DNA from 4 places in the Lysinibacillus sp. FSL W7-1291 genome. Region 1 is predicted to be linked to each of the others. Evidence: riboswitches for the same ligand, from Rfam matches in the RefSeq annotation. Region 1 holds a riboswitch; each other region holds the start of a gene.
The links. Region 1 has a riboswitch for cobalamin ahead of NST76_RS10450 (hypothetical protein). Riboswitches for the same ligand answer to the same signal wherever they lie in the genome.
Positions count from the first base shown of each region.

Region 2: linked by a shared signal. The riboswitch ahead of nikA (nickel ABC transporter substrate-binding protein) and the one ahead of NST76_RS10450 (hypothetical protein) in region 1 are both predicted to bind cobalamin.
Region 3: linked by a shared signal. The riboswitch ahead of NST76_RS13185 (energy-coupling factor ABC transporter permease) and the one ahead of NST76_RS10450 (hypothetical protein) in region 1 are both predicted to bind cobalamin.
Region 4: linked by a shared signal. The riboswitch ahead of NST76_RS11235 (glutaredoxin) and the one ahead of NST76_RS10450 (hypothetical protein) in region 1 are both predicted to bind cobalamin.

Region 1 is NZ_CP151994.1:2,127,981-2,135,728, reverse strand. It holds gene NST76_RS10460 (translation factor GTPase family protein) at 21-1,958, shown strand; gene NST76_RS10455 (hypothetical protein) at 2,035-2,340, shown strand; gene NST76_RS10450 (hypothetical protein) at 2,378-3,100, opposite strand; cobalamin riboswitch at 3,328-3,512, opposite strand; gene NST76_RS10445 (GNAT family N-acetyltransferase) at 3,834-4,187, opposite strand; gene NST76_RS10440 (8-oxo-dGTP diphosphatase) at 4,514-4,987, opposite strand; gene tnpA (IS200/IS605 family transposase) at 5,295-5,768, opposite strand; gene NST76_RS10430 (PH domain-containing protein) at 5,940-6,320, opposite strand; gene NST76_RS10425 (methyl-accepting chemotaxis protein) at 6,923-7,748, opposite strand, start outside.
Region 2 is NZ_CP151994.1:2,283,375-2,291,122, forward strand. It holds gene metE (5-methyltetrahydropteroyltriglutamate--homocysteine S-methyltransferase) at 1-2,235, shown strand, start outside; cobalamin riboswitch at 2,407-2,600, shown strand; gene nikA (nickel ABC transporter substrate-binding protein) at 2,988-4,601, shown strand; gene nikB (nickel ABC transporter permease) at 4,672-5,625, shown strand; gene NST76_RS11160 (ABC transporter permease subunit) at 5,627-6,439, shown strand; gene NST76_RS11165 (ABC transporter ATP-binding protein) at 6,436-7,224, shown strand; gene NST76_RS11170 (dipeptide/oligopeptide/nickel ABC transporter ATP-binding protein) at 7,235-7,748, shown strand, end outside.
Region 3 is NZ_CP151994.1:2,718,986-2,726,733, reverse strand. It holds gene NST76_RS13205 (S8 family peptidase) at 1-507, opposite strand, end outside; gene NST76_RS13200 (ATP-binding cassette domain-containing protein) at 881-1,717, opposite strand; gene cbiQ (cobalt ECF transporter T component CbiQ) at 1,714-2,487, opposite strand; gene NST76_RS13190 (energy-coupling factor ABC transporter substrate-binding protein) at 2,494-2,766, opposite strand; gene NST76_RS13185 (energy-coupling factor ABC transporter permease) at 2,770-3,516, opposite strand; cobalamin riboswitch at 3,659-3,844, opposite strand; cobalamin riboswitch at 4,102-4,284, shown strand; gene NST76_RS13180 ((2Fe-2S) ferredoxin domain-containing protein) at 4,431-4,802, shown strand; gene cobJ (precorrin-3B C(17)-methyltransferase) at 4,807-6,474, shown strand; gene NST76_RS13170 (sirohydrochlorin chelatase) at 6,489-7,388, shown strand; gene cobK (precorrin-6A reductase) at 7,385-7,748, shown strand, end outside.
Region 4 is NZ_CP151994.1:2,298,665-2,306,412, reverse strand. It holds gene nrdF (class 1b ribonucleoside-diphosphate reductase subunit beta) at 1-566, opposite strand, end outside; gene nrdE (class 1b ribonucleoside-diphosphate reductase subunit alpha) at 554-2,647, opposite strand; gene nrdI (class Ib ribonucleoside-diphosphate reductase assembly flavoprotein NrdI) at 2,644-3,003, opposite strand; gene NST76_RS11235 (glutaredoxin) at 3,000-3,224, opposite strand; cobalamin riboswitch at 3,338-3,516, opposite strand; gene NST76_RS11230 (hypothetical protein) at 3,800-4,465, opposite strand; gene NST76_RS11225 (hypothetical protein) at 4,452-4,652, opposite strand; cobalamin riboswitch at 4,851-5,039, opposite strand; gene NST76_RS11220 (enoyl-CoA hydratase/isomerase family protein) at 5,175-6,239, opposite strand; gene NST76_RS11215 (enoyl-CoA hydratase-related protein) at 6,254-7,039, opposite strand; gene NST76_RS11210 (acyl-CoA dehydrogenase family protein) at 7,055-7,748, opposite strand, start outside.

The sequences.
Region 1 (7,748 bases):
GATAGAAACGAGGATATGTTATGTACAAAACAATTGGTGTACTTGCGCATGTGGATGCAGGTAAAACAACCTTCTCTGAGCAAGTACTTTTTCATACACAAAGCATTCAAGCTCGTGGTCGAGTGGATCATCAGGATACCTTTCTCGATCATCATGAGCTAGAGCGCAAGCGTGGTATTACCATTTTTGCCGAGCAAGGTCGCATGAACATAGGCGACGATACATACACGTTGATTGATACACCAGGGCATGTCGACTTCTCCCCTGAGATGGAGCGCGCCATTCGTGTGATGGATTATGCCATTATTATCATTAGTGCGGTCGAGGGCGTACAGGGTCATACGGAAACCGTGTGGCAGCTTTTACGCAAATACCATGTCCCAACATTCTTCTTTATCAATAAAATTGATCGCGAAGGAGCCAATGTGGAGGCCGTTATGACACAGCTCCGCAAGGATTGTTCCCAGCAGGTGCTGTTCGTCGATGAACCGCTTCGTACTGATTATGTTTCAAGCAGCATCATGGAATGGTTGGCTGAGCGTAATGAAGAGCTGCTCGATGCCTTTTTGAATGAGTCATTGGAGCATGAGCAATGTCTTACTCAGCTACAGACCATGATTCAAAAGGAATGTGCCTTCCTCTGCTTTACAGGGTCTGCCCTAAAGGATGAGGGCATCAAGGAATTGCTTGCCCAGCTCCCTCTATTAACAGACACCCATTTTGAAGTGAATGCACCGTTTGAGGGGGAGGTTTTTAAAATTCGTCATGACGGCCACCAGCGTTTAACATTTATGAAGGCTATCAAGGGCGTTTTACATGTTCGGGATGAATTTTCGTTTGAAGAAGTGACAGAAAAAGTGACTGAAATTCGCCTCTATAATGGCAGTCGCTTTGATACCGTCCAAAAGGTTGAAGCGGGAGAGATTTTTGCTGTTAAAGGACTTAGTCAGGCCAATATTGGAGACCGCATCGGCACTACTATGCTGTCACAGCCCTATGAGCTTGTCCCAACGCTACAGGCAAAGGTTCAATATGAGGGCCATCAGCATATCAAGGAAGTGTTACAAATTTTCCGTTTACTAGAAGCAGAAGAGCCTTCCTTACGTGTGGTTTGGCAGGAAAAGTTCCAGGAAATCCATGTGCACATTATGGGCGTTATTCAGTTGGAGGTACTGATAGAAGTGTTAATGAAGCGTTTTTCATTAACGGTCTCCTTTGGCGAGCCCCAAATTTTATATATGGAAACCATTGTGACGACGGTGACAGGCTATGGTCATTTTGAGCCCCTCAAGCATTATGCAGAAGTTCATTTACTAATGGAGCCCAATCCGCGAGGAGTAGGTAATACATTTAGCAATGCCTGCCATGCGGATCATTTATCGGTAGGCAACCAACGCCTTGTTGAAAAGCACCTGTTTGAGCGTGATCACCATGGCTTACTCACAGGCTTCCCTCTGACAGATGTTCATTTTACACTGCTAACAGGTCGCGGACATAATGAACATACATCGGGCGGCGATTTCCGAGAAGCTAGTTTCCGTGCGCTACGTCAAGGACTTGAGCAAGCACAGAACATCCTGCTTGAACCTTATTATCGCTTTAAAATGAAGGCTTCGAACGACTTTATCGGCCGCATGATGAGCGACATACAGCAAGCTGCTGGTACATTCGATGACCCCATCTTATCCGAAACAGATGTTGTGCTAACGGGACGAGCGCCCGTCGCCACCCTAATGAGCTATAGCACAACCTTTGCGGCCTATACCAATGGTAAGGGCGCACTCACACTCCAATTTGATGGCTATGATGTATGCCATAATGCAGAGGAAATTATTTCGCACATGGGCTACGATAAAAATGCCGACCCAGAATACAGCTCCTCCAGCATCTTTTGTGCGAAGGGCAAAGGATATTCTGTTCCTTGGCACGAAGCACAAGCAGCCATGCATTGTCTGTAAGTAGGTGATCCTGCCCGCGCGAAGCCGTTTGCTTGCGCGGGTGTTTACTTGCTTTGAGCGAGAATATTTACCCTGTTTGCGCGAGTATTCCTTGCTGGAGCGAGAGTATTTCATCTCCTTCCGCGAGTATTCCCCGCTCGAACGAGAGTATTTCATCTCCTTCCGCGAGTATTCGCTGCTCGAACGAGAGTATTTCATCTCCTTTCGCGAGTATTCCCTGCTCGAACGAGAGTATTTCATCTCCTTCCGCGAGTATTCGCTGCTTGAGCGAGAGTATTTCATCTGCTTCCGCGAGTATTCGCTGCTCGAACGAGAGTATTTCATCTGCTTCCGCGAGTATTCCCTGCTCGAACGAGAGTATTTACCCCCTCCCTTCAAATAAATAAAAACAAGCCCTCCGTTTGATGGAGGGCTTGAGTTTATAATGCACCTACTGCTTTCTTTGTAGGACTGTGCACAAGGTATGCAGGCTCGACAATCACGTAGTCATGCGTGTTTGTGAAATCAACTAGCACTTTACCAGGATAACTTTTTAAAATTTGCAGTTGATCAATTAATTGCAGCAATAGCTCGTGACCGTTGCCGCGTGGATGCCAGTTGAAATGGTAATCATTTAATGCCTGAACCGCTTCAATAAATTGGGCATATTCCTGCTGCACAAAGGCTATTAACTTATCATGTTGAGGCGCTAAATCGTGGATATATGTTTCATAAAAACGCATCACAATCGAGCATAATACATCATTGACACGCGCTGCACTTAAAACAGGCTTTGGCTCCAGTGACAGGCGGTCAAGGTTGGGCTTGGCACGTGTGGAATCAATGCGTGTAATTAAATGGTATGACTCCCCGTTAACCTCATAGACAATCGGGTTAGTCGGCATATACATCATAAAGCTATTGGTCTTCGTTTTCAGTTGATCGGTTACCGCTGCCTTCGCGAAAAGATGCCCGTCCACATCCCCATTTTGTATCCAAATAATTTCTTTATTATATAAAATTTGGTCAAAGAAGCGATCATTGCGGATCAGCTTCGTTGCTAATAATTGGTCAATCAATGATTCGACCGCCATTCTTGTTTTCGCTTTCTTGGCAACTTCTGTGCGTGGCTGCTTACAAATGTTCATATCTAAAGAAGTCATACATGCATCCCCTTTGCGTACATAATGTCAAAACAAAAAGGACTTCCTACCATTTTTGAGGAAATCCTTCGCTTATCTTCGTTCATCACCTAATGCCAAACAAACCCTAAGTATGTGTAAATGAGCCCGATTGCGAACCCCTTCATTTACTTTGGGCGTTTGACGTACCGTGACGAACAGAGCATTCTGTTTTGTCAACATGCCACCTCCTATTCCTCGTAGGTTACTGGTGTGTACTCGTAACAGGCAGGTATCCTGACTCATGGTCATTGCCACTTTTCTCCTTCCCATCATTTGACAGTGGTTGCTGAAAAGTCGCTCACATTTACAGTTGCGGGACAGTGTCGGATTCGCACCGACTTCCCTTTTAAGCAAATTGCACGCAATTTACACCTATTACTACACGCTATTCAGTTGGTAAGGAAATTTGCGAAAATTCTCTATTCCTTAGCTAATCATTGTAAAGTATTGTATGTCCAAAGTCAATTTATGCTAAAAAATACTAATTATTTCAAAATAATTCCATGTAAAATGGATGCATAGAATACTAGGTTTTCCTCATGTCACACTGAGCATCACTTTAATTGCTTTCTGTAAAATGATAATAAAGTTATTTCTAATCAAAAAATACAAAAATTATATTATAAGAAGGCTCTTTAAAGTTGTTTAAATCTTGTTCAACTAGCCCCGTTATTTCAACAACTTCTTGAAATCAATTCTTGTGTAGGTTTTATTATAGGTAAGAGATAGGTTCGTAACCGTGTTTGCTAATTAACTTTATCATGTTGGAATTTTCTATCGGGTCAACACTCACAAATATTTCAGAATGTCCTAAACTCTTTGCAATATTTTCTCTATACCTCATTAAGTCTGAACCTATACCATTACCACGATAATCCTCTTTTACATATAGGTCACTTAATTTAGGAAGCAAAGTACCTTTTAATTTAAGAACTCCAAAACCTAATATAAGTGCGTCTTGTTCAGCAATTACCAAATATAATTCCTTTTTTGCAAATTGCTTTAAATAATTCGTGAATAGATCTTTATTATTTCTACTATCATAAACCCGATAAGTCGTTTTCATTCGCTAATCTGATTATGTAGTTCATGGTTACTGCCACTTCCCTATTCTTTAATAAATCACTATTATAAAATTTCTTCTTCAACAATATGCACCGTTCGTTAAATAAACAAAAGGACGGTCAAGCACCTTTTATTTTAGAATTTTCTCTAGCTATTCTTAATCCCTCTCTACCATTTAGATATTGAAAGTTAAACTATTTAACAAAGTGGGTAAATTTAAGCCCCATTATTTATTCTTCACATATATATGTATTGAACTGACCTCGATGTTATTGAAAAGCGACTGCTCTATTGAACGATTGCCCCCTGTCAGTCCAATAACAAGTTTTAGGTGTGACGTATAGTAACTTTCCCTTCTTTATTTTCTTCGTGGTTCCATTCAACTTGAATCTCAAATGTTCCATCTTGAAAAAATAAAGGAAATCTTCTCCGTATCGATGGCTGCATAGGAAGTTTATATGCGTTCTCTATATCTACCCAAACCGCTTTCCCCTCTGGAGCATCTTTCAAGAGTTCACCCTCGAAATCCTTTGTTATGTAATTAAATATCATATATCTATCTTTTGCGACTGGATTAACATATTCATAAAGCCCTTTATAAATAAGGTTTCTAACTTCTAACCCCGTTTCTTCTTTTACTTCTCTGATAGCACTTTCTACAATACTTTCAGGAAATTCAACTTTACCACCCGGTGGAATAAAACCTTTGAAATGGTCGTGCTGTCTATCCAGAAGTAAAACCTTCTCTTCACTTTGAATCATACACACCGTCCATATTTTATAATTAATAGAATTACTCATAATTCACTCCATCTTTTTTAAATAAATATTACCATATATGTGTCCTTCTTAGTTAAACAACTTCATTATCTCTTAACACCTTCTCTACATTATGTGCCTGTTTCGTAATCGGAACTGGAATCCCTTACACCCTTCACAAGGTAATTTCCTCATCTATATCATCCTTTCTTTGCACAATCAGAACCACCAGTATAACTGGTGGTTTGCTCTGCGCGTGAAACGCTGGGGTACTGGCCCATGTCTAAAGACATTTCGAATGGTCTGCCAACCGCACTCCGTTTTCACACAAACCGCTAAAGCGGCTTACTTATTTTTTCTTTCTCTTGATTTCTTCTCCTGTGAATGGATCAATGAATTCTTTCATCGTCATTTGATCTTGCAGGATATCTTCTTGTAATTGATTTTTTATATACCCTTGTATCTTTTTCTTATTTCGGCCGACTGTGTCCACATAGTATCCTCGACACCAGAATTGACGATTACCGTATTTATACTTTAAATTCGCATGTCGGTCGAAAATCATTAGACTACTCTTCCCTTTTAAATAACCCATGAACGCAGATACACTCAATTTCGGTGGAATACTTACCAACATATGAATGTGGTCAGGACAGGCTGTTGCCTCTATGATTTCTACATCTTTTCTTTCACATAATTGGCGCAATATTCTTCCAACATCTGCTTTAATTTGACCATAAATAATCTGCCTTCTATACTTTGGCGCAAAAACGATATGATACTTACAATTCCACGTTGTATGTGCTAAACTTTTATTATCCATTTATGGTGGCTCCTTTCGTACGAAGTCGGTTGACTAGACCTGACTTTATTGTACGTTTGGAGTTTTTTTATTGTCCATAGCTAAAAGCTTTGGAACCCCCTGCATAGCAGGGGGTTTTCAAAGCACACAACAAAAAAGCCTCGCATAAATGCGGGCTTTTAGTACCATACATTACGTCCCCAAAACATACTGCGCTAAAACACTTTGCACTTTGTAAATATTCGTCGCCTTGTTGAAGTTTTTTTGAATCGGTAACGAACTGCCTGACACCCATATTTTGAGCTCTGCATCTAAATCAAATGTCCCGGCTGTTTCTACTGAAAAATGAACGATATTTTTATAGGGGATGGAATGATATTCGGTTTTCTTGCCAGTCACCCCTTGCTTATCGATAAGGATTAATCGTTTATTCGTAAAAATAAACGTGTCTCTTATAATTTTATAGGCATTTTTGATTGTTTCGTTTGGAATCAATAAATCACGGACCTCCTCCTGTAATTTTTCTAAATTCACCTCGCTCGCATTGCCGATTAATCCATCAAATAAGCCCATCTCCTGGCCCCTTTCATTGTCATTTATTTAATGTATTACAAAGAAGATAGCGCTACGACAGGAAATAATGGTTTTATTGAGTCTATAAAGGCGAAGCATTGCACGTAATCATAGGCTCTCTACTAGCATTTGTTTAGGCTGTGATGAAGAGAGGAAGCTGATTAAGGTTAGCATCTCTTTTGGTAAGGTAAATAGCGATTTTTTTAAAGAGGATGGGAATGAAGAATCACTCAAATTATTCCAAGAAGCGATGGCAACAGCTGCCAAAATGAAGGTGTTGTCAATATGGTGTAAATAGAGGATACGGCTAGAAACAAATATGGCTATCACCTTTGGTAAGGTGAAAAAGGACAAATCAGTAGCTGAATGTAGGTTAAGGTTACGCATACAATCTACGTGATCTCTAAGGATTTCACTAAGAAATTAATTACGTTGGTCCGCCAATAAAAAACACTTCCCATTCTAATGACAGGAAGTGCATTTCAAATTACTTATCTATCGCCTGAAACCACCTTTGTGCATAGCTATCTGTGGAGGCAAAATCATCTTGTTCTTAGATAACTATTCAGGGCTAAAAAACCTTGAAAATATGTTTTTCTTGCTTAAACCTGAAATTGATTTGTTAGCTTTTGTAAATTATCAGCTTGTACGCTTAAATCCTGTGTCACATGATTGACAGCTTGCATTGAGGCTGTTTGTTCATCCATTGAATGTAAAACAGCCTCTGTATAATGCGATAGCTTACCCATACCATTAGCAATCGTTGTCACAGTGGAAGCTACTTCATTGGCACTGCTAGAAAGCTGTTCAGCTGTTGTTGAAATATCCTCAAGCTGGCTCGTCATTTGACTAACATGCTGTGAAATCGTGCCAAAGGATTTTGTTGCTTCATCAATGACATAGACACCCTGCTGAACATTTTTTAAATCCTCCTCCACTGAGGATGCTACCTGTTTCGTGTCAGTTTCAATGCCCACTACTAAGTCCACGATTTGTGCAGCAGAATGCTTGGATTGCTCTGCTAATTGACGCACTTCCTCTGCCACAACTGCAAAGCCTTTCCCATGTTCTCCAGCTCGAGCTGCTTCAATGGCGGCATTCAATGCCAATAAATTCGTTTGGTCCGTAATAGCTGTAATCATCTCAGTCATCGATTTAATATCTGTCATTTTATTGGATAATTGCTGCATGAGTCCGCTCGTTTTTTCGGTTGAAGAAGAAATAAATTTCATTTGTTCCTTCGCCACATGTAAAATATTCGCTCCATTTCCTGCAATCTCATTGGCATCTTTTGCATGATCAAACACATCCTGAGTGGCTTCCGTAATTCGTCCGATTCCATCGACAGTTTCTTGCATAGCATTAGCACTATCATTGGCAGATTGTGCCGCTTGCTTCAAGCCCTCTGACGTTTTCTCCATTTGTTGA
Region 2 (7,748 bases), 160 kb from region 1:
GCATTAGAAGCATTTTGGCGCAACGAGCTTTCTGAAGAGGATTTTGAGGATAGTTTAAAGAAAATCCGTTTAGCTAGAATTGACAAGCAGCTACAGCTTGGCATCGACATGGTGACAGTTGGCGATTTTACGTATTACGATAGAATGTTAGATACAGCATTAATGTTTGGTCTCATCCCAAAACGCTTTAACTGGCAGGGAGGGAAAGTAGATTTATCTACCTACTACAGCGTAGCAAGAGGGAATAAAACAGCTGTAGCTAGTGAGATGACAAAATGGTTTAATACAAACTATCACTATATTGTTCCTGAATACGAGGGACAGGCCTTGAAACTAACAGAAAATAAAGTGTTGGCCGATTTCTTAGAGGCGAAAGAAACGTACGGTATTATTGCAAAGCCAACATTGATTGGTCCCTATACATTCTGCAAGTTAACAAAAGGCTATAGCAAATTCACACAGGTTGAATACTTATTAGCTCTAATACCGCTCTATACGCAAGTATTAAAAGAATTAGTGGAGGCAGGTGCAAATTGGATTCAACTAGAAGAGCCATCACTTGTCACAACCCTTGATCCAGCAGACATCAAGCTTGTGCAAGAGATTTACGACCAGTTAGCCGTTGCGGTTCCAGAAGCGAAAATCATGCTGCAAACTTATTTTGAAGCATTATGCAGCTATGAAACATTGATTACATTGCCTGTAGAAGGATTTGGCCTAGACTTTGTTCATGGCTATAAAGGAAATATGGCGTCACTTCGTCAATATGGTTTCCCTCAGGACAAAGTATTGGCAGTCGGGGTTGTTAATGGACGTGATATTTGGCGTTCCAACTTAGCGGAGGTCAATGCTACAATTCAGGCAATTGAGCATTTAAGTAATGCAGCAGAGCTATGGATTCAACCATCCAGCAATCTACAACATGTACCGATCACAACTGCTCTTGAAAATGAGATTGACCCTGTTCTGAAGCATGCCTTAGCCTTCGCAGATGAAAAGATTGTAGAAATCACGGAGCTAACTAAATGTAGACGAGATACAGAGGGTATCTTACAGCATAATTTTTCTGAAAGTATGAAGGCAATTGAGGCTCTAAAAAACCATCCAATCCGTCAAAACAAGTTGATCCATCAAGCAGTTCAAACTGTGACAACGCAAGATTTTGAACGACATAGTGAATTTGCTCAGCGTCAAAAGATGCAGCAGCAAGCGTTAGCGTTACCGCTATTCCCAACAACAACAATCGGAAGCTTCCCACAATCCGATGAGGTGAAAAGGAATCGTAATGCTTGGCGTAAAAAACAATTATCGAATGAAGCCTACGAGGCATTTATAGAGCAGGAAACAAAACGCTGGATTACGATACAAGAGGAACTAGATATCGATGTACTCGTTCACGGTGAATTTGAGCGTACAGACATGGTCGAATACTTTGGTGAAAAGCTGACTGGCTTTGCCTTTACAAAAAAAGCATGGGTCGTTTCCTATGGCTCACGCTGTGTTAAGCCACCGATCATTTATGGAGATGTAGCGTGGTCTTCAGCAATAACTGTAAAAGAGTCAGCCTATGCTCAAAGCTTAACAAAGCGCTTTGTAAAAGGTATGCTGACAGGACCAGTGACGATATTAAATTGGTCCTTTGTACGAGACGATCTGTCACGTAAAGATGTCGCTTATCAAATTGCATTAGCACTTCGCAAAGAGGTTGAGGCACTCGAAAACGCAGGTATTTCAATTATTCAAGTGGATGAGCCAGCTCTAAGAGAAGGTTTACCGCTACGAAAAGAAGAATGGGGAGCTTACTTAGAATGGGCTGTTAATTCCTTTAAGCTAGCTACAGCTAGTGTCAAAGATGAAACACAAATCCATACACATATGTGCTACTGCGAATTTAACGATTTCATCGAACCGATTAGTGCACTTGATGCAGACGTGATTTCCATTGAAACATCAAGAAGTCACGGGGAGCTCATTACATCACTGCAAGGGCAACCTTATCAAAAGGGCATTGGCTTAGGCGTTTATGATATTCATAGTCCTCGTGTGCCAAGCAATGAAGAAATGCTAACTATTATGAGAGATAGTTTACAGGTGTTAGATCCCCATCAATTTTGGGTGAACCCAGATTGTGGTTTAAAAACAAGAAAAGAAACTGAAACTGTTGCAGCTTTGGCTAATATGGTTGCTGCAACGAAAACATTACGCCAGGAAGTACAACAATCTATCTCGAGATAACGACATCATTTTATAAATCTACTACAACTACTACATCTTCTCTCCGAAATACAACAAAGACCAGGAAAAAAATGGACCTGGTCTTTTGTTGTTTTATTCTTTTAAGATTTTTATTATATTCAGAAAATAAAATTGACGTGAACAATCGAGCATGTTATGTTTATAACGAATTTCATAGCGATCATTACAAGTTTGAGTGAAAAAGACTTTCATTCAATTAAAAGGAAAATGGGTGTAAATCCCATGCTGTCCCGCAGCTGTAAATGAGGAGTTTTGTTTCAAATACCACTAAGTGATTACTTGGGAAGGTGAAGCAAAATCATGATTCATGAGCCAGAATGCCTGCTTGTAAGGAGATTCATTGATGATCTACGAAAGATAGGGAGATGGATGGAGGCTTACTCATTGTAAGTTTTTCTGTCCTTATTCTTTTTTAGAATAAGGTTTTTTTAGTTTGATTCAGCAAATGTTTTTGTAGTAGCACATACAGAAGACTTCTTTTTCTATAGAAGAAGATAAATAGTCAATGGCTGTTTAAATGCCCTCTGAACGTCAAAAAGCACCACGTCCTGTGGCAATGTCGGTGTGCCTAAAGCCTCTAGCGGATATCACAAACTTTGAAAAGGTGTCAGCACAATGCAAATCAACTTCTACTCGTTAGCTCGAAAAATTTGAACGCATTGTTGATACCTTCTTTCCATCTATCTATAACTAGATTCATTTGTACCACGAATAGAGATAGGAGACAGAAAATGAGATTGACTAAGTATGTACTTCCCTTCATCCTTGTGTTAACTTTCAGCGTACTTGCTGGTTGTACAAGCACAGATCAAGAAAAGGGAGAGACAGGAACACAGCAAACAAATGAAAAAATGATAACAATTGGGTGGCCATTAGATGTCGGCCCATTGAACCCCCATACATATTTACCCAATCAAATGACCGCACAAGCGATGGTCTATGAATCCTTGGTGGAATACAACGACGATGGAACTGTTAGTCCAAAGCTAGCAGTAAGCTGGGACATATCAGAAGATAAAACGACTTATACTTTTCATTTAAGAAAAGGTGTTAAGTATTCAGACGGAACTGCGTTTAATGCAGATAATGTGATTCGTAATTTCAATGCAGTATTAGCGGATCGGGAAATGCATTCTTGGATGGGTATGGTCAACCATATGAAAGAGGTTGTGAAAGTGGATGATTTTACAATTCGCTTGCAATTAGATGAACCTTATTATCCTGTCTTAAACGAGCTTGCCTTTGTAAGACCATTCCGTTTTTTAGGGGATAATGGATTTCCAGCCGGAGATGCGACACAAGATTCGATCAAGGCACCTATTGGAACAGGTCCATGGGTATTAACCGAGTACAAAAAAGATGAATATGCTTTATTTAGTCGCAACGAAAACTATTGGGGAGAAAAGCCTCTCGTAAAACAAATTAAAGTTAAAATTATCCCAGATTCAGAATCGATTTCATTAGCATTTGAAAACGAGGAATTAGATTTAATTTATGGTCGTGGCATCATTAGTTTAGATAACTATACGTATTTAAAAGATAGCAGTAAATACAAAACCGCTACCTCTGAGCCTTTGTCTACGAAAGCGTTACTCTTCAATACTCAGTCGGGTCCGTTAGCCGAATTAAAGGTTCGTCAGGCCATTCAATATGCTATCAATAAGGAACAAATGGTTGACAGTATTACACATGGTACAGAAAAAGTGGCTAACACATTATTTTGGGATGCCATTCCTTATGCCAATATAGAGTTAGCGCCAATCTTATATAATCCTGAAAAAGCGCAGCAACTACTAGATGAGGCAGGATGGACGTTACAGAAGGGCGAAAAAATTCGTTCGAAAAACGGGCAACCATTATCATTAGATTTAATCTACATCGCAACAGATGCAATCCAAAAGCCAATGGCGGAATTAATGCAAGGTGAACTAGCAAAAATAGGGGTACAGTTGAATTTAGAAGGTGCGGATGTGATGGTCGGTCTTCAAAAATTAATGGATGATCAGGTGGATATTAATTTCTGGCGTACAAACGGACCACCAACCGACCCACATAGCTTTGCAAATGAGTCAGCTACGCCAAATGCTAGTGGTGTTTATGAGGCAAAATTAGGCTTACCTAACGCCACAGACATCGATACGAAAATCCATCAATTATTAGTGGGAACAGATGAAGAGGAACGAGTGCAGCTTTACACGGATATTTTATCCATATTCCATGATCAAGCACTTTTCTATCCTATCTCTTACGAAACAAATAATGTAATTTATCAACCATATATGAAGGATTTTGCTCCACGTGCATCTGAATATGATATTCCCTATGCACAAATGGATAAAGAGTAATAAAAAAGAGAGAGTATGTCTTGCAAAGACAGCTCTCTCTTTATCATAGGAGTGAGTAGGAAGTGACAGCATGTATGAATCGACATGGATGTTTTGTTTAAAAAGAATTTTGACTTTGCCGTTTGTCTTACTAGGAGTTTCCATCCTAACCTTTGTATTTATTCGTTTTGTACCGATAGAGCCTGCTGAGGTCATCCTACGATTGGCAAGAGTTGCTCCAACCGAGGAAGCTGTTCAGGCATTACGCGAAGAACTAGGGACGGACAAACCTTTCGTTCTTCAATATTTGCTATGGGGAAAAGGCGTTTTACAGCTAGATTTTGGTACATCCTTTGTGAGTAAATTACCAGTAGCACATGAGCTATTCGCGAAATTACCTGCAACCATTGAATTAGCTCTTGCCGCATTTGTCCTCATTTTAGTATTCAGTATACCATTAGGGACTATGAGTGCATTGTCTAAGTATGCCATCATCGATAAAATCATTAGATTCTTTAGCATATTGAGCGTATCCATTCCAACATTTTGGTTAGGTTTCCTACTGCTCTATCTATTTAGCTTAAAATTAGGGCTCTTTCCGACAAACGGAAAGGGTACACTCGCTCATTTAGTTTTACCAGCCTTCGCACTAGCATTGCCAACCATTGGTCTGTTCATCCAGTTTATTCGTTCCACTATCCAGGAAGAATTACAGCAACAATATGTTCAATATGCGCAGCTAAGAGGATTAAAAAATTCTGTAATCCTCATACGTCATGTGTTACGAAATGCTGCCATACCTTTGACTTCCTTATTAGGTATGACGCTCGGTAGTTTACTAGGTGGAGCTGTAATTGTGGAGCAAGTTTTTAGTTGGCCAGGACTCGGTAGGTATTTAATCGAATCCATTACGAACAGAGATTACCCCGTTGTACAATGCTATGTATTGATTATTGCTGTGATCTATGTGTTGACCAATCTATGCACAGATGTATTGCATCGTCTATTGGACCCTCATCTGATGATGAAGGACAGGAGAGATTGACATGAAGCGATTACGAAAAAGAAGAGATCCTATTCTAGGGTTATTTAGCTTATCCCTCCTTGTAATCATTGTCTTACTGGGATTGTTTGCACCCATTTTAATGCCACATGATCCGTTAGCTGTCGATATAACTAAGAAATTTTTAGCCCCTTCCTGGGATTACCCATTTGGTACAGATCACTTAGGAAGATGCGTCTTTTCTCGCATGCTTTTAGGTATTCGCTATTCATTAGGATCCGCACTCTTCATTCAAGTCGTTGCTATTGTTTTAGCTGTCCTACTTGGTGCCTTTGTAGCGTTGAAAAGAGGTATAATCGATGTGGTATTTATTCGAATATGTGATGTTTTATTAGCTTTTCCGACACTGGTACTTGCATTTGGACTTTTAGGTGTATTAGGCCCTAGCTTAAAAAATGTTTTAATAGCCCTTATTTTTACACAGCTTATTTATTACTCCAGAATGGTTCGAAGTTTATGTATTGGGATGAATGAAAAAGACTTTATTCAAGCTGCTAAGATTACTGGCACTACAGGCATTAAATTAATCATTCGCCATTATATCCCTAACATACTGCCAGCTATTGTCACGATTGTGGCGTTAGATATCGGGAAAGTCATTTTAGAAATCGCTGGCTTTTCCTTTATAGGTCTGGGCGTGCAGGCGCCGATTCCAGAATGGGGCATGATGGTAAATGAAGGGAAACAATATATCCGTCAGCATCCCGATTTAATGCTTTATCCTGGGCTTGCCATTGTCCTAGTGGTGTTATTGTTTAATCATTTAGCCAATTGTTTAAAGAAGTTTGATTCGTGAAAGGTGAAGTTATGGAGAAGGTTTTAGAAGTGAAAGATTTAAACGTCAAAATTGGGGAGAAAAATGTATTAACCACTATCAATCTGACAGCCTATAAAGGGCGTGTCTTAGGAATCATAGGAGAAAGTGGTAGTGGCAAGACCATGCTTTGCCATGCCATCATGCAAACATTACCATCTATCGCACAGGTGACACAAGGGGAAGTTCTTTATCAGCAGGAAAATTTAATGAATGTTTCGGCTACTCAATTAAGAGCATATCGTGGGCGGCATCTTTCGATGATTTTGCAAAATCCATCCGCTGCCTTCGATCGTATCCAAACGATTGAAAGCCATTTCAGAGAAACATTAAAGGCACACTTTAAGCTGACCAAAAAAGAAATGAGACAAATAGCTCTTGATGCCTTACATAAAGTGCATTTACCAAATCCAGAGCAGATTTTACATTATTATCCTTTTCAGTTGAGTGGTGGCATGCTACAGCGAGTGATGATTGCCTTATCATTGGCGCTACAAGCCTCCCTCTATATTGCTGATGAACCAACGACAGCTCTTGATACGATCAATCAAAAACAAGTATTAACACTATTTGATCGTATTCGCGTAGAAACAGAAGCTGCCATACTTCTTGTTACACATGATTTAGGTGTTATTGCTGAACTAGCTGACGATGTGGCTGTTATGTATCAAGGAAAAATCATTGAGCAAACGAATGTCTATGATTTCTTTGATGCACCTCAGCATGCCTATACAAAGAAACTATTACAAGCAAGAATGCTATTTTAGAGGTGAAAAAATGACGCTGCTAGACGTGAAAAATATTGATATGCATTACGCTCAAAGACCATTTCTATTCCAGCGTAAGCAGGAAGTTCCCGTATTACAGAAGGTGTCATTCTCACTTCAGGAGGGGGAATGTCTAGGAATAGTCGGTCAAAGTGGTTCAGGAAAAAGCACATTAGGTCGTATTATTTTAGGAATCGAACGACCAACAAACGGGGAGTTGCTCTTTCAAGGTGTCAATTTATACGAAGCACCAAGCAAGCATAAAAAAAGAATACGTAGAGATTTACAGGCAGTTTTTCAAAATAGCTATCATTCATTTAATCCGAAGCAGACGATTTTTGAAATACTCGAAGAACCGTTTCTGAATTTCGAGCATTTTAGCAAAACAGAGCGACAACATAAAGTAAGGGAATTACTAGACTGTGTAGAGTTAGAGAGGGCAATGGCTCAAAACTATCCTTCGCAGCTTAGTGGGGGGCAACAGCAACGAGTCAACATCGCTAGAGCTCTTGCGCTAAAGCCAA
Region 3 (7,748 bases), 590 kb from region 1:
TTTTAGATCGGGGTGTTTAAAATCTACACCAGAATCAATGACAGCGACTGTCACATCATGCTCACCCGCTAATTCTAGTGCCTCATCCATTTGCAGTAGGTTTAAATGATACATCTCTTGTTTCTTTGGATCGACTTCTGTTTGAAAAGAGCGATACACATAGCTAGGAGATACACTTGTAATGCCATCTTGCTTTAGATAGTAAGCAACTGCTTTTTCTATTGATACGCCTTTATTCAGTTGTACCACATCATAGCCTAATGAAGGAATGGAGCGGATGACTTTGGAGCCAATGTTTTTATGTACATTTTTATCAAGTCCTGAATGCTTGATAACAATTTTATCCTTACTCATCCATTTTTCTTCATTCTGCTCTGTTTGTTTCATACTACTTGCCAGTACATTCTTGGCTTTATGCTGAGGTACTTCAGCAAAGGCAGAAGCAGCTGGAACCATTAGTGTAGCGGATGCTACAATAGCGACTGATTTTTTAAACAAACTTTTCAATTGTTATCTCTCCTTGGTGTTATAAATTAAGTCTCGACTCTATTAATACGGATAAAGATTAGAAAAGTTTCGTAAAGGAGGAAAATTTTTCACTATTTTTTCCTTCGAATTGTCTAAAGTTTTTTGTTTTACAACTAAATTAGTAGAAAGCCTCTATTCAGCTGATGGACTTCCAAGTATTGCACGCTTCGTTCTTTTACGTTTATCCAATATGTTTTTGGCATGCCAAACCATCAAAGACATCGCAACGAATTTGAAGTATCGCTAACATAAATCGAATCTTTTGATTTCGTAGTAGTTTACTAATTTTTGAATATGAAAGAAAATAAAAAATGATAAAGCCATCGAGAGAGAATTTCTCGATGACTTTTGTCTACAATTGTTCTATTAATTGTTGTAATTCATACTTGGAGCGGGGGGGTGTAATGTTTTCCTGCAATAGCTTCTTTTTTTGTAATGTCATGAACATATCAAAAACCCATGGACGTTCGAGATGTGCACGTTGCAGCAATTCTTCTTCATAAAACAACTCGATCGGGTCTCCGTTATAAATGATATTCCCTGCCTCCATGACAATGATTTGATCCGCCCATTCATAAGCAAGGGGAATGTCATGGGTAGCAAGTAAAATGGTTCTTTCGCCGTCTTCTAATTTACCTAGGTACTGTAGAACTTGGGTAGCATAATAATTGTCAAGGCCTGCTGTTGGCTCATCTAATAAGAGGACAGAGGGCTCCATCGCTAAAACACCTGCCATCGCCACACGCTTTTTCTGACCTACGCTTAGAAAGTGAATAGGTTTTTCGAGTAAATCGCCTATTTCCGTTTGCGCAACAGCCCATGCTATTTTTTCTTCGATTTTTTCGGTAGACCAGCCAAGATTTAGTGGTCCAAATGCGATATCTTGCTTGACAGTACCTGAAAAAAGTTGATGATCCGCATCTTGAAAAACAATGCCAACTTGCTGGCGAAGTGCCTTTAAAGCTTTTCGACTATATTGAAGCTCGTTGCCATCAAAAACAATCGTCCCAGCTGACGGTTGTAAAATACCATTAAGATGCTGAAACAATGTTGATTTTCCAGCGCCATTATGACCAAGGATGGCAATTTTTTTTCCTTTTGGAATGTGTAAAGTAATGTCTGACAATGCCTTCGTACCATCTGCATAGGCATAGGACAAGCGGTTTAGTTCAAAATAGAATGCTGTCATGAGAAGTACCCTCCATATACAATGAGGAATAGGAACAGTGTCGCTATGCCTAGCCAATTTTTCTTGCTATAGGAGCCCATCTCTTGCCAGTAGACGGCTTCGCCACCCCGTGACTGCATGGCATTATTAAGCTCACGACTACGCTGAAACATTTCAGCAAATAGCGCCACAATAAGCATGGATACGGAGCGTAGCCATTGCATTGGAGAATGATAGCCAAGACGCGCTTGCTGGGCAAGATGTATTCTGTACATGCTTTCTAAAAATATAAAAATAAAACGATAGGTTAGTTCAATAAGCTCAACCAATAAAGAGGGCAGCCGCCATTGTCGGAGCACATAGCAAATCCCTTGTACGGATGTGGTCAAAATTAAAAAGTATAAACAACTACTACTGCCAAGGACAATAAAGAACAATTGTTGGGCGGACAGGGCACTTGCTTTTCCGATGAAAATTGTCCAATTCATCCACGTAAAAGACCACAGATGGGCAGGTAATACATGAGTTGCTGGTGTGATTGACAGCAAGATGGATACAAGACTTGTTAGTAAGAAAAATCCAGGTAGCAATAATAACTTAACATAGTAGGTAAGCGGAATTTTTGCACCTAAAATGATAAAAGTACTCATTACAAAAAATGTAATGAGTGAAAGTCGTTCATCTCTCATGATGAGCGTTACGAGAAGTAGACCAATTGAAAATATCATTTTTTCTAGCGGATGAACGGACGCTAGCTTATTAAGATACGCATACTTATCAATGAGTAACATAACGGGTTAACCTTCTTTATGCTTGCCGCGCATATAGCCGATGAAGTAGCCAATAAAACCAGCTCCAATAGCTGCCTGTAGCACGAATAATAAGCTTTCAATTTCACCACTTGGTGGCTCCCATAAGCTTTCAAACCACGGTTCATATTCTGCATTGATTTCGCCAATGGCTGCTTCTGCCTCTCCATCAGCACCACCAAATTCTGCACCTTTTTGTATAAACAATGGGATGATAGCTAACAGCACAACAATCGCTAATAGTAATAAATTTCGTTTCATCTACTAATGTGCCTCCTTTGTTGAGAAAACACGCAACATTTTTAATTCGCTGACATTGTACTTTTTCAAGAAATTCATCACAATGACCGTTAAAATTCCTTCACTCACCGCTAACGGAATTTGAGTTAAGGCAAAAATACCTGCGAACTTTGTAAACGATGCCATAAAGCCGCCAACCTCTGAAGGGAAGGCTAATGCTAACTGTACAGAAGTCACAACATATGTACCTAAGTCACCAAGCATCGCAGCAAAAAAAACAGCTAGTGAAAATGACAACCCTATTTTTTGAGCCCCTTTAAAGACAAAGTAAGCAATAAATGGGCCTACAATCGCCATAGAGAAGGCGTTCGCTCCTAAAGTGGTAATCCCACCATGTGCTAATAATAAAGATTGGAATAATAAAACAATCGTTCCGATGACACTCATAGCTAGAGGTCCGAATAAAACCGTTCCAAGTCCAACACCAGTTGGGTGGGAGCAACTACCTGTAACCGAAGGGATTTTTAACGCCGACAGCACAAAAGCAAAGGCTCCTGAAAGACCTAAAAGCATTTTGGTTTCAGGGTTTTCTTCAATTGTTTTGCGAATGGAGCGCAATCCTAGAATAATAAATGGGATAGAGATGACCCACCAAAAAATAGCCCATTCGATTGGTAAAAAACCTTCCATGATATGCATAGCAAAGGCACGTTTTGGCACGAGTAAAAAGGCCAATAAAAAATAACTAAGTTTCCACCATGAAAATTTCAAAAGCTTTCCTCCTTACTAATAGATTTTTAGAATGTAGCGTGCGTAAATAAAAAAGCACTTCTCCGTTGTTGGAAAAGTGCATAGCTAAAAAAGCAAATAACATTCTCATCTGCTAAGCCGCACACCTATCCTCGTAGGCTGAAACGATCACATATTTTTCGGCAGGTCTCCTGGCTCTAGTTCAACACTTTATAGGTCTTCCCATCCGTTGGACAGTGACATGTTCTATAAAGCTCCCTAATACAGTGGCGGGACCGCGCCGGACTCAAACCGGCTTCCCTTTTAAGCAAAATGATAAGTATTTTACACCGAAAAAACATTAAGTTGTGAGATTTCACGACAAAGTGTAACATGATTTTCCATAAATATGCTATACTTTTTTTAAAAATATTTTCAATTGAAGGTCAATAGAGAAGATTCTGATAACTACTGAATTGTCATAAATAAGGAGATATTATAATTTTTATACCTGGTCTACACACAAAATTGATAAAATTGTCATAAATTTTTATAGAAATATTGAAATTTTAAAATAATGAGATATGATAGAGACAGTTTTCTATTCTATAAAGAAGATAATAAATTTCATATAAAACGTCGATAAGTGCTCGAATAACTCGAGATAATAGGGAAATTGGTGAAAATCCAATACAGCCCCCGCTACTGTAATAGCTGATGAAATCGCAAAGCCACTGGTGCAAACTTGGGAAGGTGCGATAGTAAAATGAAGCTTAAGTCAGGAAACCTGCTTATTTGATTGTGCATGCAAACTTTTCGGAGGGAGAAGTTGAAGCAAGAGCGAGTACCTGCATTTTATTTTATTCGTTTTTATTTGGCTTCTACAAAACCTTTACTCTTCGTAATTAGAGTAAAGGTTTTTCTTTTTCCAGAAAGCAAATGAGGGGAGACAGAAGATGACAACATGGAATTTAGAGGGGATGAAAACACATCTCTTTATTTGTAATGGTAGTAGCTGCATGAACAAAGGTGGGGAGGAAATTACCCTAGCTATTCGAGAAGAAATACAACAGCAAGCACTTGATCAAGAGATACATACAACAAGAACGCGCTGTAATGGACGATGCAAGGATGCTTGTGTGGTCATCGCCTATCCGCAAGGGAATTGGTATCGTGTACCATCAACAGAGCATGCTAGAACACTTGTACAAGATTTACATCATGAATCCTTATACAAAGAACATGTCTTTACACTTCGTGAAGGTACATTACAGCGTACAGCACAAACGACAGCCATTAAAGGGATCGAAAAGGTGAAAGAGGGGTAACAACATGGCGCAAAAAGGAAAAATTTTCGTAGTGGGCTTTGGACCTGGAGACTTTAAGCATATTACGACACGGGCGGTAGAGGCATTACAACAAAGTGATATGATCATAGGCTACAAAACCTACGTGGAGTTGATTCAAGATTTAGTCAGTGCGAAGTCGATTGTCAGTACTGGAATGACCGAAGAGGTGTCCCGTGCGCAGGAAGCGGTTCGCCAAGCAGAGGCTGGAAGCATTGTCTCAGTCATTTCAAGTGGTGATGCGGGTGTCTATGGTATGGCGGGATTAGTGTATGAGGTATTGATTGAGCTAGGCTGGACAGAAGCAACGGGGATTGAGGTAGAAATTGTCCCTGGTATTTCTGCCATCAATTCATGTGCTAGCTTACTTGGTGCCCCGATTATGCATGATGCCTGTACGATTAGTTTAAGTGACCATCTAACACCATGGAATTTAATTGCCAAGCGCGTCGAGGCAGCCGCTATGGCGGATTTTGTAATCGCTTTATACAACCCAAAAAGCGGTCGCCGAACAAGACAAATTGTCGAAGCACAGCGCATTCTCTTAGAATATCGTTCGCCTGACACACCAGTAGGACTTGTGAAAAGTGCTTACCGCGATCGTCAAGAAGTGACGATGACAACATTAGCCGAAATGCTGGAGCATGACATTGGAATGCTGACGACAGTCATTATTGGTAATTCGTCGACATTTTTCTATGACAATAAAATGATTACACCACGTGGCTATCAACGTAAATATACATTGGGTGAAGAAAAACAACCCTTACGTCCACATCAACGTTTACGTGAAGAAAATGAACCTTGGGCAATGAACCAAGAGACAGGGACTGCACGACAAGACTTTACAGCAGATCCTAATGCAGGGCGTTTTAATAAACCCAGTGTAGCCGCTACGCCAAAGTCAAAAAAAACAGCACTTGAAATGGCTACAGCGGCACTCGCAATGGTGAAAGGAACAAGTGCAGTCAAAGTAACGCCGAAACTTGTACAGCAAAAAATAGAATCCATTTTTGAATTAGCTGTAAGCCCAGGAGTGGTGAATAAGTTTTTCACACCTCAGCAAATGATGACGTTAGCAGAGGTCGTTGGGGAAGAGGGGACGATGGAATATACACCAGACCATCAAATCCATTTGAAAATCCCAACGACTGCCCCTGAACGTATTACGGAGAAATTACAGGAAGTAGGCTTTTTATTAGCGCCGATTGGTGATGTGCTATCCTTGAAGGCTTGTGATTTTTGCTATGGTGAAAAGGCCGATTCGATTCCCTATGCAGAAGAAATACAACAAAAATTAGGTGGAATGTCTTTGCCGAAAACATTAAATATCGGTTTTAACGGCTGTGGTATGGCCTGTTACAGGGCTGTATTTGATGATATTGGTATTGTCTATCGCAAAAGTAAATTTGATGTCTTTATTGGGGCGAAGCCAGTTGGTCGTACGGCCCATGCAGCACAGCCTGTTGTAGAAGGGTTGGAGCCTGAACAACTGATTCCACTAATTACAGATATTATTGAAGAATATAAAGCAAATGCTCACCCAAATGAACGTTTATTTAAATATTTTAAACGTGTGAAAAAGATATTGCATTTTACGTATCAAGATATGTCTTCCAAAATAAAAGTAGAGCCAGCTCCGTGCGGCGACTAGTGAGGAGAAAAGAGATGAAAGCTATTTTATTTGTCGGCCATGGGAGCCGTTTAGCAGCAGGAAATGATGAGGTACGTACATTTATTGAACAAATGACACCGCGTATTGATGCACAATTTTTAGTGGAAACATGTTTCCTAGAATTTGCTTCACCGAACATCGAAGAAGGCATTACGAATTGTGTGAAGAAAGGGGCTACAGAGGTTCATGTAATTCCGATTATTTTACTTCATGCAGGCCATTCAAAGCTGCATATTCCAGCAGAGATCGAGCATGCGCGTGAGCATTATCCGAACATTACATTTACCTATGGTCAAACCATTGGCATTCATGATGAAATATTTACGATTTTACAAGATCGTCTAGCGGAAATTGGTTTTCATTCAGAACAAGAGCAACAAGATACAGCCATTTTATTGATTGCACGAGGTGGCAGTGATCCATCTGCAAATGGTGATTTTTATAAAATTACACGACTTTTATGGGAAAAATTACCTGTTAAATATGTGGAAAGTGCATTTATGGGCGTAACAGATCCACGTGTTGAAGAAGGTATTGAACGCTGTGTTAAATTAGGTGCGAAAAAAATCATCATGCTCCCATACTTTTTATTCACAGGTATTTTAATGGAACGTATGAATGATATGTGTGTGAAGTTTAATGAACAATATCCAGATTGTACTGTTCAAATTGCCAATTATTTTGGCTACCATGAACGTTTACAAAATGTTTTATTAGAGCGTATTGAACAAGCGATAAATGGTACATCTACAGGCATGCAAGATTTAGAAAATTATCGTGCCTATGCGGCAGTTCATGGACATGCCCATCATCACCATCATCATGATCACGATCATGGACACGACCACCATCACGACCATGACCACCACCATGAAGAGGAGCCAGTAAAATGATTTTCATGTTAGCAGGGACGAGTGATGCAAGGGATCTAGCCCTTGCCCTGCAAAGCGCAGGACATGCGGTAACAGCTACCGTCGTGACTGATTCGGCAGCCTCTAGTCTTGCTGACGTTGGCCTACCACATTTAATAGGTCGACTGACAGCTGAGGAAATGGCAGCCATCATAACAGAGCAAGGCTATCAAATGGTGGTTGATGCCTCTCATCCATTTGCTGAGGAAGCTTCTAAAAATGCAATGGCAGCGGCCGAACAGGCACAAGTTCCTTATATTCGCTATGAGCGTGCCCATGAACACTATGCGCATCCTCTCATTACAATAGTGAAGGATTATGAGGAGGCAGCCCAATTAGCGG
Region 4 (7,748 bases), 170 kb from region 1:
ATAATCTCAGCACTGTTTCGTAGGAAGCCTTGTCCTCCTAAGTACAGCGGGTAGAAAAAGCCAGAATAGAAAAGGAAAGATTCGAGCATAACGGAGGAGAACATCGCTTTCCATAAGCTTTCTGGATCGTTTTCTTCGATACTATTATAAATATCCGCAATTTTATTGGCCTTATATTGTAGAAATTCATTTTTTTTGACCCATTCAAATAACTCATCTATTTCTTCGTTTGTACAAAGCGTTGTAAAAATATAAGAATAGGATTTGGCGTGGATTGCCTCAAATGCATCAAAAACGGTTAGGACAGCCTTCTCTTGTAAATCGTCTGTATAAGCGGCCACACGATTCATCCCTATATTGGTCTGAACTGTATCCAGTAACGTTAATCCCGCGAACACTTTTTTATACGTGTCTTGATGCTCAAAGCTTTTCCACTGTTTGATATCTTTACTGACCGCAATTTCCTCAGGAAACCAAATTTGCTTCCATTGCTGGTCCCAAAATATTTGGGCAAGTTCACTCGTTGCCTTATTCCAATTGACCGCCTCATAAATTATATTTGACATGCTACACACTCCTCTAAGCTTTGTAATCGTTGACGAACATAGTAAACGGACTTAATGCCCTTTACCCATGCATAAATGTATACTTTAGCTAATTGTTCAGTTGTCCAATTATCTGTTACATAAAGCGTCATGGAAATACCTTGGTCAACGTGTTTTTGAGAAGCAGCGTACAAATCAATTAAATCATACGGATTAACATCATATGCCTCTACATATAAATGACTGTTATCATTTGTTAAATGAGGCATTGGATAAATCGTTCTACTATCTGCATAATCACGAACCTCTACACGCTCAGTACATGGCGCAATAGAAGCCGTACAGCTACGTATGTAGGAAATACTGCCAGTTGGTGCAATAGCCAAACGATAGGAATGAAATAGACCATATTGCATCACATCTTGCTTAAGCGTTTCCCACATGTTTTTCGTAATGATTGGAATATTGCCAAGTGCTTTTAACACAACAGGTGATAGTTCTTCGTCGATTTTATTGACATATTGGTCAAAGTAGCTACCTGATGCATAATCACTGTCCTCAAATCGATAAAAAGTTGCAGCTTTTTCTTTAGCCATTTCCATCGATGATTTGAGTGAATAAAAGTTCATCGCTTCCATAAAACGATCCATGAAATCAATCGACTCTTTGGAGCCATATAAAATGCCCTCCGTCACAAGATGGCCGTGGAGGTTCATACAACCAAGTCCTACTGAATGCATTAATTGATTGGCTTTTGCAACAGACGGTACATTTTTAATGTGCGTCATTTGCGACACATTTGTTAATAGGTGCATAGCCGTATCGATTAAGGCTTCGAAATCATTTACTTTACTTGCTGCATGAATATCAATCGACCCTAAGTTACAGGATACATCTAATCCATAGTCATTCGGTTGATCTTGATCTGTAATAATGCTTGTTTCTTGAACTTGCAGGATTTCGGTACATAGATTGGACATTTTTACGCGACCGATGTTTTTTAAAGGATGCACTTCATTGACATTATCATCAAAAATTTCAAACGGATAGCCCGATTCAAATTGTGCTTTTTTCACTTCTGTATACAGCCTACGTGCATTCAAACGTTTAATTTTACGAATTTTAGGGTTATCAAGTAGCTCATAGTACATATCTGAAATGGAAATCTCAGACATGCGTTTGCCATATTCTTTGAAAATATCATATGGGCTGAACAAGACAATATCTTTATCACGTTTCATAAGTTCGAAGAAAATACTTGGTATAATTATTCCTGTTGATAATGTTGCGAGGCGAATTTTATCATCGGCATTCGGTTTTTTAGATGAAATGAAATTTTCAATGTCTGCATGGAAAATATTTAAATAGACAACACCAGAGCCATTTCGCTGCCCTAGTTGATTGGAATAACTGAAAGAATTTTCTAACAGTTTAGCAACTGGGATGACACCACTGGCACGATTTAGAATCTCTTTAATAGGGTCACCTAAAGGGCGTAAATCAGTTAAGTTAACTCCAACCCCACCGCCAAGTCTTGATAGCTCTAAGCAATAACCAATATTTTCAGCAATACTATTCATGGAATCATCCATCGATAATTTAAAGCAGCTCACTAATTCACCACGTGCTTTTTTACCACTATTTAATGCTGTTGGTGTAGCAGGCTGATAAGCTTCCATCATTGCTTCGACAGAACGTTCTGCTAGCACCGTATTCCCTTGTGCTAAATACAAGGCGATAATGACAATACGGTCCTCATATTTTTCTAAAATCTCTTCTCCATCACGACTTTTCATAGCATAGCTATCGTAAAATTTACTTGCACTCATAAAGGATGGGAAGCGGAAATTATAATCATATGCTTTTTTGTACAACTTCTTAATAAATTCCATTTCATACATGTCGATAAATGCTTTCTCGTAGTAGCCCTCATCAACTAAATAACGGATTTTTTCTTCAATATCAATAAAGTAACGTAAACGCACGTTGACATACTCTAAAAAGTAGCGGCGTGTAGCTTCACGATCCTTTTCTAATTCAAGTAGCCCAGTTGAACTATAACGATTCAGTACGTCATTATTTAGCTTTAAATAGGTTTTCATCTTATTACCCTCGTTTCATAAAACGTTTGTATGGCTTCATAATCTGTTTGATTGCCTCGTAAATCTAATTTTCTCACTAAGGGTACATGATAGGTAGCAGCGATTTTCTCACCAGCAGCCCCAAATACGTTGTGCCCAAAGTTACTATTGCCACTGGCAACTACTCCTTTACAAAAATCTCTGTTTTTTTCTAAAAAACGTTCCACTTTTGCAGGGATATCGCCTAAGCCATCAGTATAAGTAATTAAAAGATAAGGCTTATTCAATTGTAATTCCTCAGAGAGCTCAACAGACTCTGCCCTTAATTTGGAAACAATATTCCGGACATTTCCTGTACGACTTGCGTAAACGATCATAGAACAATCATCTCAATATGAGAAACTATGTCCTTAACATCTCCTATAAATGTATTATTCATTTCTAAAACAGGCACACTTAAAAAACCTGCATCGATTATTGTTTGTTTAGCTTGTTCATCGTGATCAATGTTGACGATTTCTGCCTCAAGTCCTGCACGTTGTAATTCAGATTTTACCCAAAGGCATTTTGGACAGATTGTTTTCGTATAAAGTTTCATAGAAATCCCTCTTTTCATATAATAAAAAGCTATCTCCTCTAGAGAGATAGCTAAATGGAAACGTTACCATACCAAAAATACTGACGTTCCCATTTCTTAATCCCCGAAGAAATGATTAATTGTTTTATAGAGGCAGGTCTCCTGGCTTTGCTTCATCCTCTGATTCCCTTCCCATGCGAATGCACAGTGGTTGTAATCATTGTCAGCTTCACAGTTGCGGGGACAGCGTCGGAATTGTACCGAACTTCCCTTTTAAACTACATATAGTAGCACCTATATAAAACGAACACAATATATAGTTGTTGTTCAATAGTTTTAAGTGTACCATCCTTCATATAAAAAGTAAATCTAGATTCTAAACTTCTTTATTTTTTGATTATTCATTATTTTCAATTATAACTTTCGAAGGAATTTCACCATCTATTACTTATATCTTAATTCATTATGTATCTAAACTATGTACGAGATTTTTTGTTACTACGGATCTATGAGCATTAAATATACTAGCGTATTTCACATAGAAACAGCCTATATTCTAAAGAATAATAGACTGTTTGACATGTCGAACGTATGGATTACTCGATTTCGACAAATAAGGACAATTCCTTATAAAATTCAGGCGTTGCTGCCGAATTCACTTGAAAATGAGGATTATATTTTGATAAAAGTTTATAGAGAGTAGTTGCGGTTAACAGATTCTGTTCTTGATCGAAAGCCCTGAAACTTTCATAGACCTCCTTCACTTTACCATTTATTGAATGACAAAAAAACTGTTGAACATCTGCATCCTCTAAATAATCCTTTTCCCATCTGTAACATATTAAATTTGTTAGGAAAAACATTTCTAATCCAGGCATTTTTCCAACTTCAATGAGTAATGACATTCCATAATGAAATGCATTTTCCAACCATTTTATGCCGTGGCGATCTTTGTAAAAGCGCATCAACTTTTGTAACCCATGTCCTTGCTCCTTCACTAGATAAGCATGGATATTTGTATGACCAGCAGTTCTTTCCCATTCATCGAGAGAGAATTTATACTTCCTTACCAGTTTCATCCAAAGCTTTTGAAGCTTGTCTTCAGAAAGGTATTGTGTTTGTTGATTCCATCTTAGAAAAATGTCTAAACTTTCTAATACCAAGCCTCTTTCCATTTCAAAATGATCCAATTTTCTATATAAAACTTTTTGATTCATATCTATGTTGTCCATTATGTCTTCAGATTTTTTATCTACTATCATGACATGTCTCGACTAATTCAAGCTTGATCGTTAAATAGGTATCATTAATAGATGTATAATCATTTGGGTTTTCTTCTATTAACTTCCTAATATAAAGCTGTAAAGGCCTAATATGCTCACCAGAAAGGTTGTTCATAATTTGCTGCTTTAACTGATTTATATAAAATGAAATTGAATGTGATGTCATCTTGTTCACCCCTATTTATTCATAAAAAAACATCTTGCCCTAATGGGAAGATGCTAGCTATGACTGACATACTTCATAGTTCTTCAACCAATATAAAATAAGTCGTCTATATTGAATAGAGACTCTTTTTTTGGTTGTCGCACTATGAGTATGATGAAGGTAATTCGTCACACTCAACACCCCCTATCCGCGTAGGTTTTGGCTGTACTAGATAAAGGCAGGTCTCCTGGCTTATGATCATCACACATTTTTCCCTTCCCATTACATACATAACAGTGGTTTTTAAAATGTGCTCCTAATTACAGTTGCGGGACAGCGACGGCTTTTCACCGTTCTTCCCTTTTAAACAAATTCTATTGAATTTGTACCTTTATCCTTTTATTCCGTTTTTTATAGTATAACATATCATTCTACGTTCTCTGACAAAACCCTATGAAAATCTACAGAACAACACTTAAGAAACCACCTACCTCTTAACAAGTAGATGGTTTCAGCATTTATTGAGCGAAGATATCATTGTTCTTACTTCTTTACGGTTTCACTACTGTCTTGAAAGAATTTTTCAAGTATATCATCTGTAAAATCAGCGAATGTTTGATAGATATACTGAGGATTTCGATCCTTATCAATGACGACAGACCTAACCCCTTCATAGAAATCCTCATGATTTAAAAAGTTTTTTGCCAAAATTAAATCAGTCGCAAAGCATTCTTCTACCGTTTTATGTTGAGCATCTATCAGCTGCTTTAATGTAATTTTTAAGGATGATGGAGATTTAGATAGAAGCAACTGCTTTGTTTCTTGTGCAAATTTGCTTGGGTCATTGTCTAAGGATTCGACTATCTTCTCCACTGTATGTTTTGAGAAATGTTGATCGATTTTATTTTGAAGGCTGGCAAGCTCACTGTTTGCTGTTGGTGTACTTGAATAGTCCTCTATTAATTGCTTTAGAGCTGTGCTAGTTTCCACTGTATGCCAGTTCGTTTGTTCAATGCGTGTGAGGAATGCTTGTAAATGATCGCTCGTCATATAGCTATCTGCACCATTAGCAAAGAGAACATCTGCAGCTTGGATGATCGAAGCTGTTAAAGCTAAGTAATATCCTACATAGCCAGGCGCTTTATTTAGAAAATAGGCAGCTCCAACATCAGGAAAGAAGCCAATATTCATTTCTGGCATAGCCCATTTTGTTCGCTCTGTCACAATTCGGTGGCTAGCCCCATACGTTAAACCAACCCCACCTCCCATGACAATGCCATCAAGGCAAGCAATGATAGGCTTTGGGTAGTGATAGATTGCCTTATCTATTTGATATTCTTCCTCAAAAAAGATTTCGGCATTTTGGAAAGCTTCCTGACTGGAGCGAGCTTTATAGAGTGTTTTAATATCACCCCCAGCACAAAAGCCCTTTTCGCCAGCACCTCTTAGAATTATCAAGTGTATTTGATCATTCGCCTGCCATTCCTTTAGTTTCTCACCAATGGGCTTTAGCATTTCTATAGAAAGTGAGTTTAAAGCTTGAGGACGATTCAGCGTAATGCTTGCTGCGCCACCATCACTGACGGAAAATATTACTTCATTTGTCATAGTAGTTTCCTCCCTTACAAATGTTTAAAGTTGGGCTGTCTTTTGTCTATAAACGCTTGAACGCCTTCTCTAGCATCCGCTGTTAAAAATAACTCAGCAAAGCGTGTTCGTTCTAATTCCAGCCCTTTTTGGAGATGATCCTTCCCACCTTGAATTATACATTCAATTGTACGGGATACACTTGTCATACTTTTGCCCTCAACAAAAGACTGAGCAAGGGCTTTGGCAGTTGGCAGAAGCTCATCTGGCTCCGTCACCACTTGAATAATACCTAGTTGTAGTGCTTCGTCAGCACTTAATTGCTGGCTTGTTAAAATTAATTGTAGAGCCTTTGCTTGCGTTGTTATTCTGCTCAGTCGTTGAGTGCCTCCGAATGTCGGCAGTAAGCCAAGCTTTAATTCTGGTAAACCAACAATGGCATTACTTGAAGCAATCCTGAAATGACAGCCTAACGCTAGCTCCAGTCCTCCTCCAAGGGCTGGCCCATTAATAGCAGCAATAACAGGCTTTTTCATGGCTTCAATTTCATCACATAGCGCTTGGCCTGCCTCAGCCATTTGTAATGCTTTATCCTGTTGCCCAAAGGCAGCAACAAATTCCTTTATATCTGCTCCCGCAGCAAAAAATCGTCCAGAGCCCGTCACAATGATAGCTCTCGTCTCTTCATCCTCAGCTAATTCTTTAAAAATGACACGAAGATGTTCAATAGAAGCTGATGACAACGTATTTGCTGGTGGATGATTTAAATGAATAAGCGTGATGGCACCTTCTTTACTAACATTGGCAAATGTATCAACCATGATTTTCCCTCCTGTTTATGATAATGAACTGATCGATTTTGGATTGTTGATGATCCCTCTTGCAATCTCTCGCTTTTTCATAAAGAGATTCTGATGGAGCGGGATGTTTAAGCGCTGAATATGATCTAACCTTGTTTTTCGCTTTTGTTCATTTGTTTCAGCAGCACAAATAATGTCGATTGTCCTTTTTTCTATTTTACGATAGCCTTCCTGACAAAGAATATCTGTCATCAAATGCTTCATATTGTCACATGCGTTCTTTTCCGTCCGCAGTAAAGAAGCTTCCATAACATAAATATCTTTTGCTATATCAGCTAGCAGACGCATATATTCCTGCTCTTGCTCCAATTGAATCTGTGCGTCAGCAATGACAGCGATGGCTATTTGCATTAAGTACTTGGCAAGACGGATGTATTGCTGATTCTTTTCTGCTGGTTGATATGCTACTGGAGCATTTTCGGTAGATGTTGCTTGTGAATACTTCTTATATAGTAGCTTCGCCATTGTTAAACGGTTGATTTCATTTGTTCCTTCAAAAATACGGCTAATTCTAGCGTCACGATATAAGCGTTCAACCTCGTAGTCTTGCATATAGCCATAGCCACCATGGATTTGTACAGCTTCATCTACAATTTTCCCAAGCACTTCTGAGCAATTGACTTTATTGAGTGCGCATTCCAGAGCGAAATCAGCTATTTTTTGAACCATT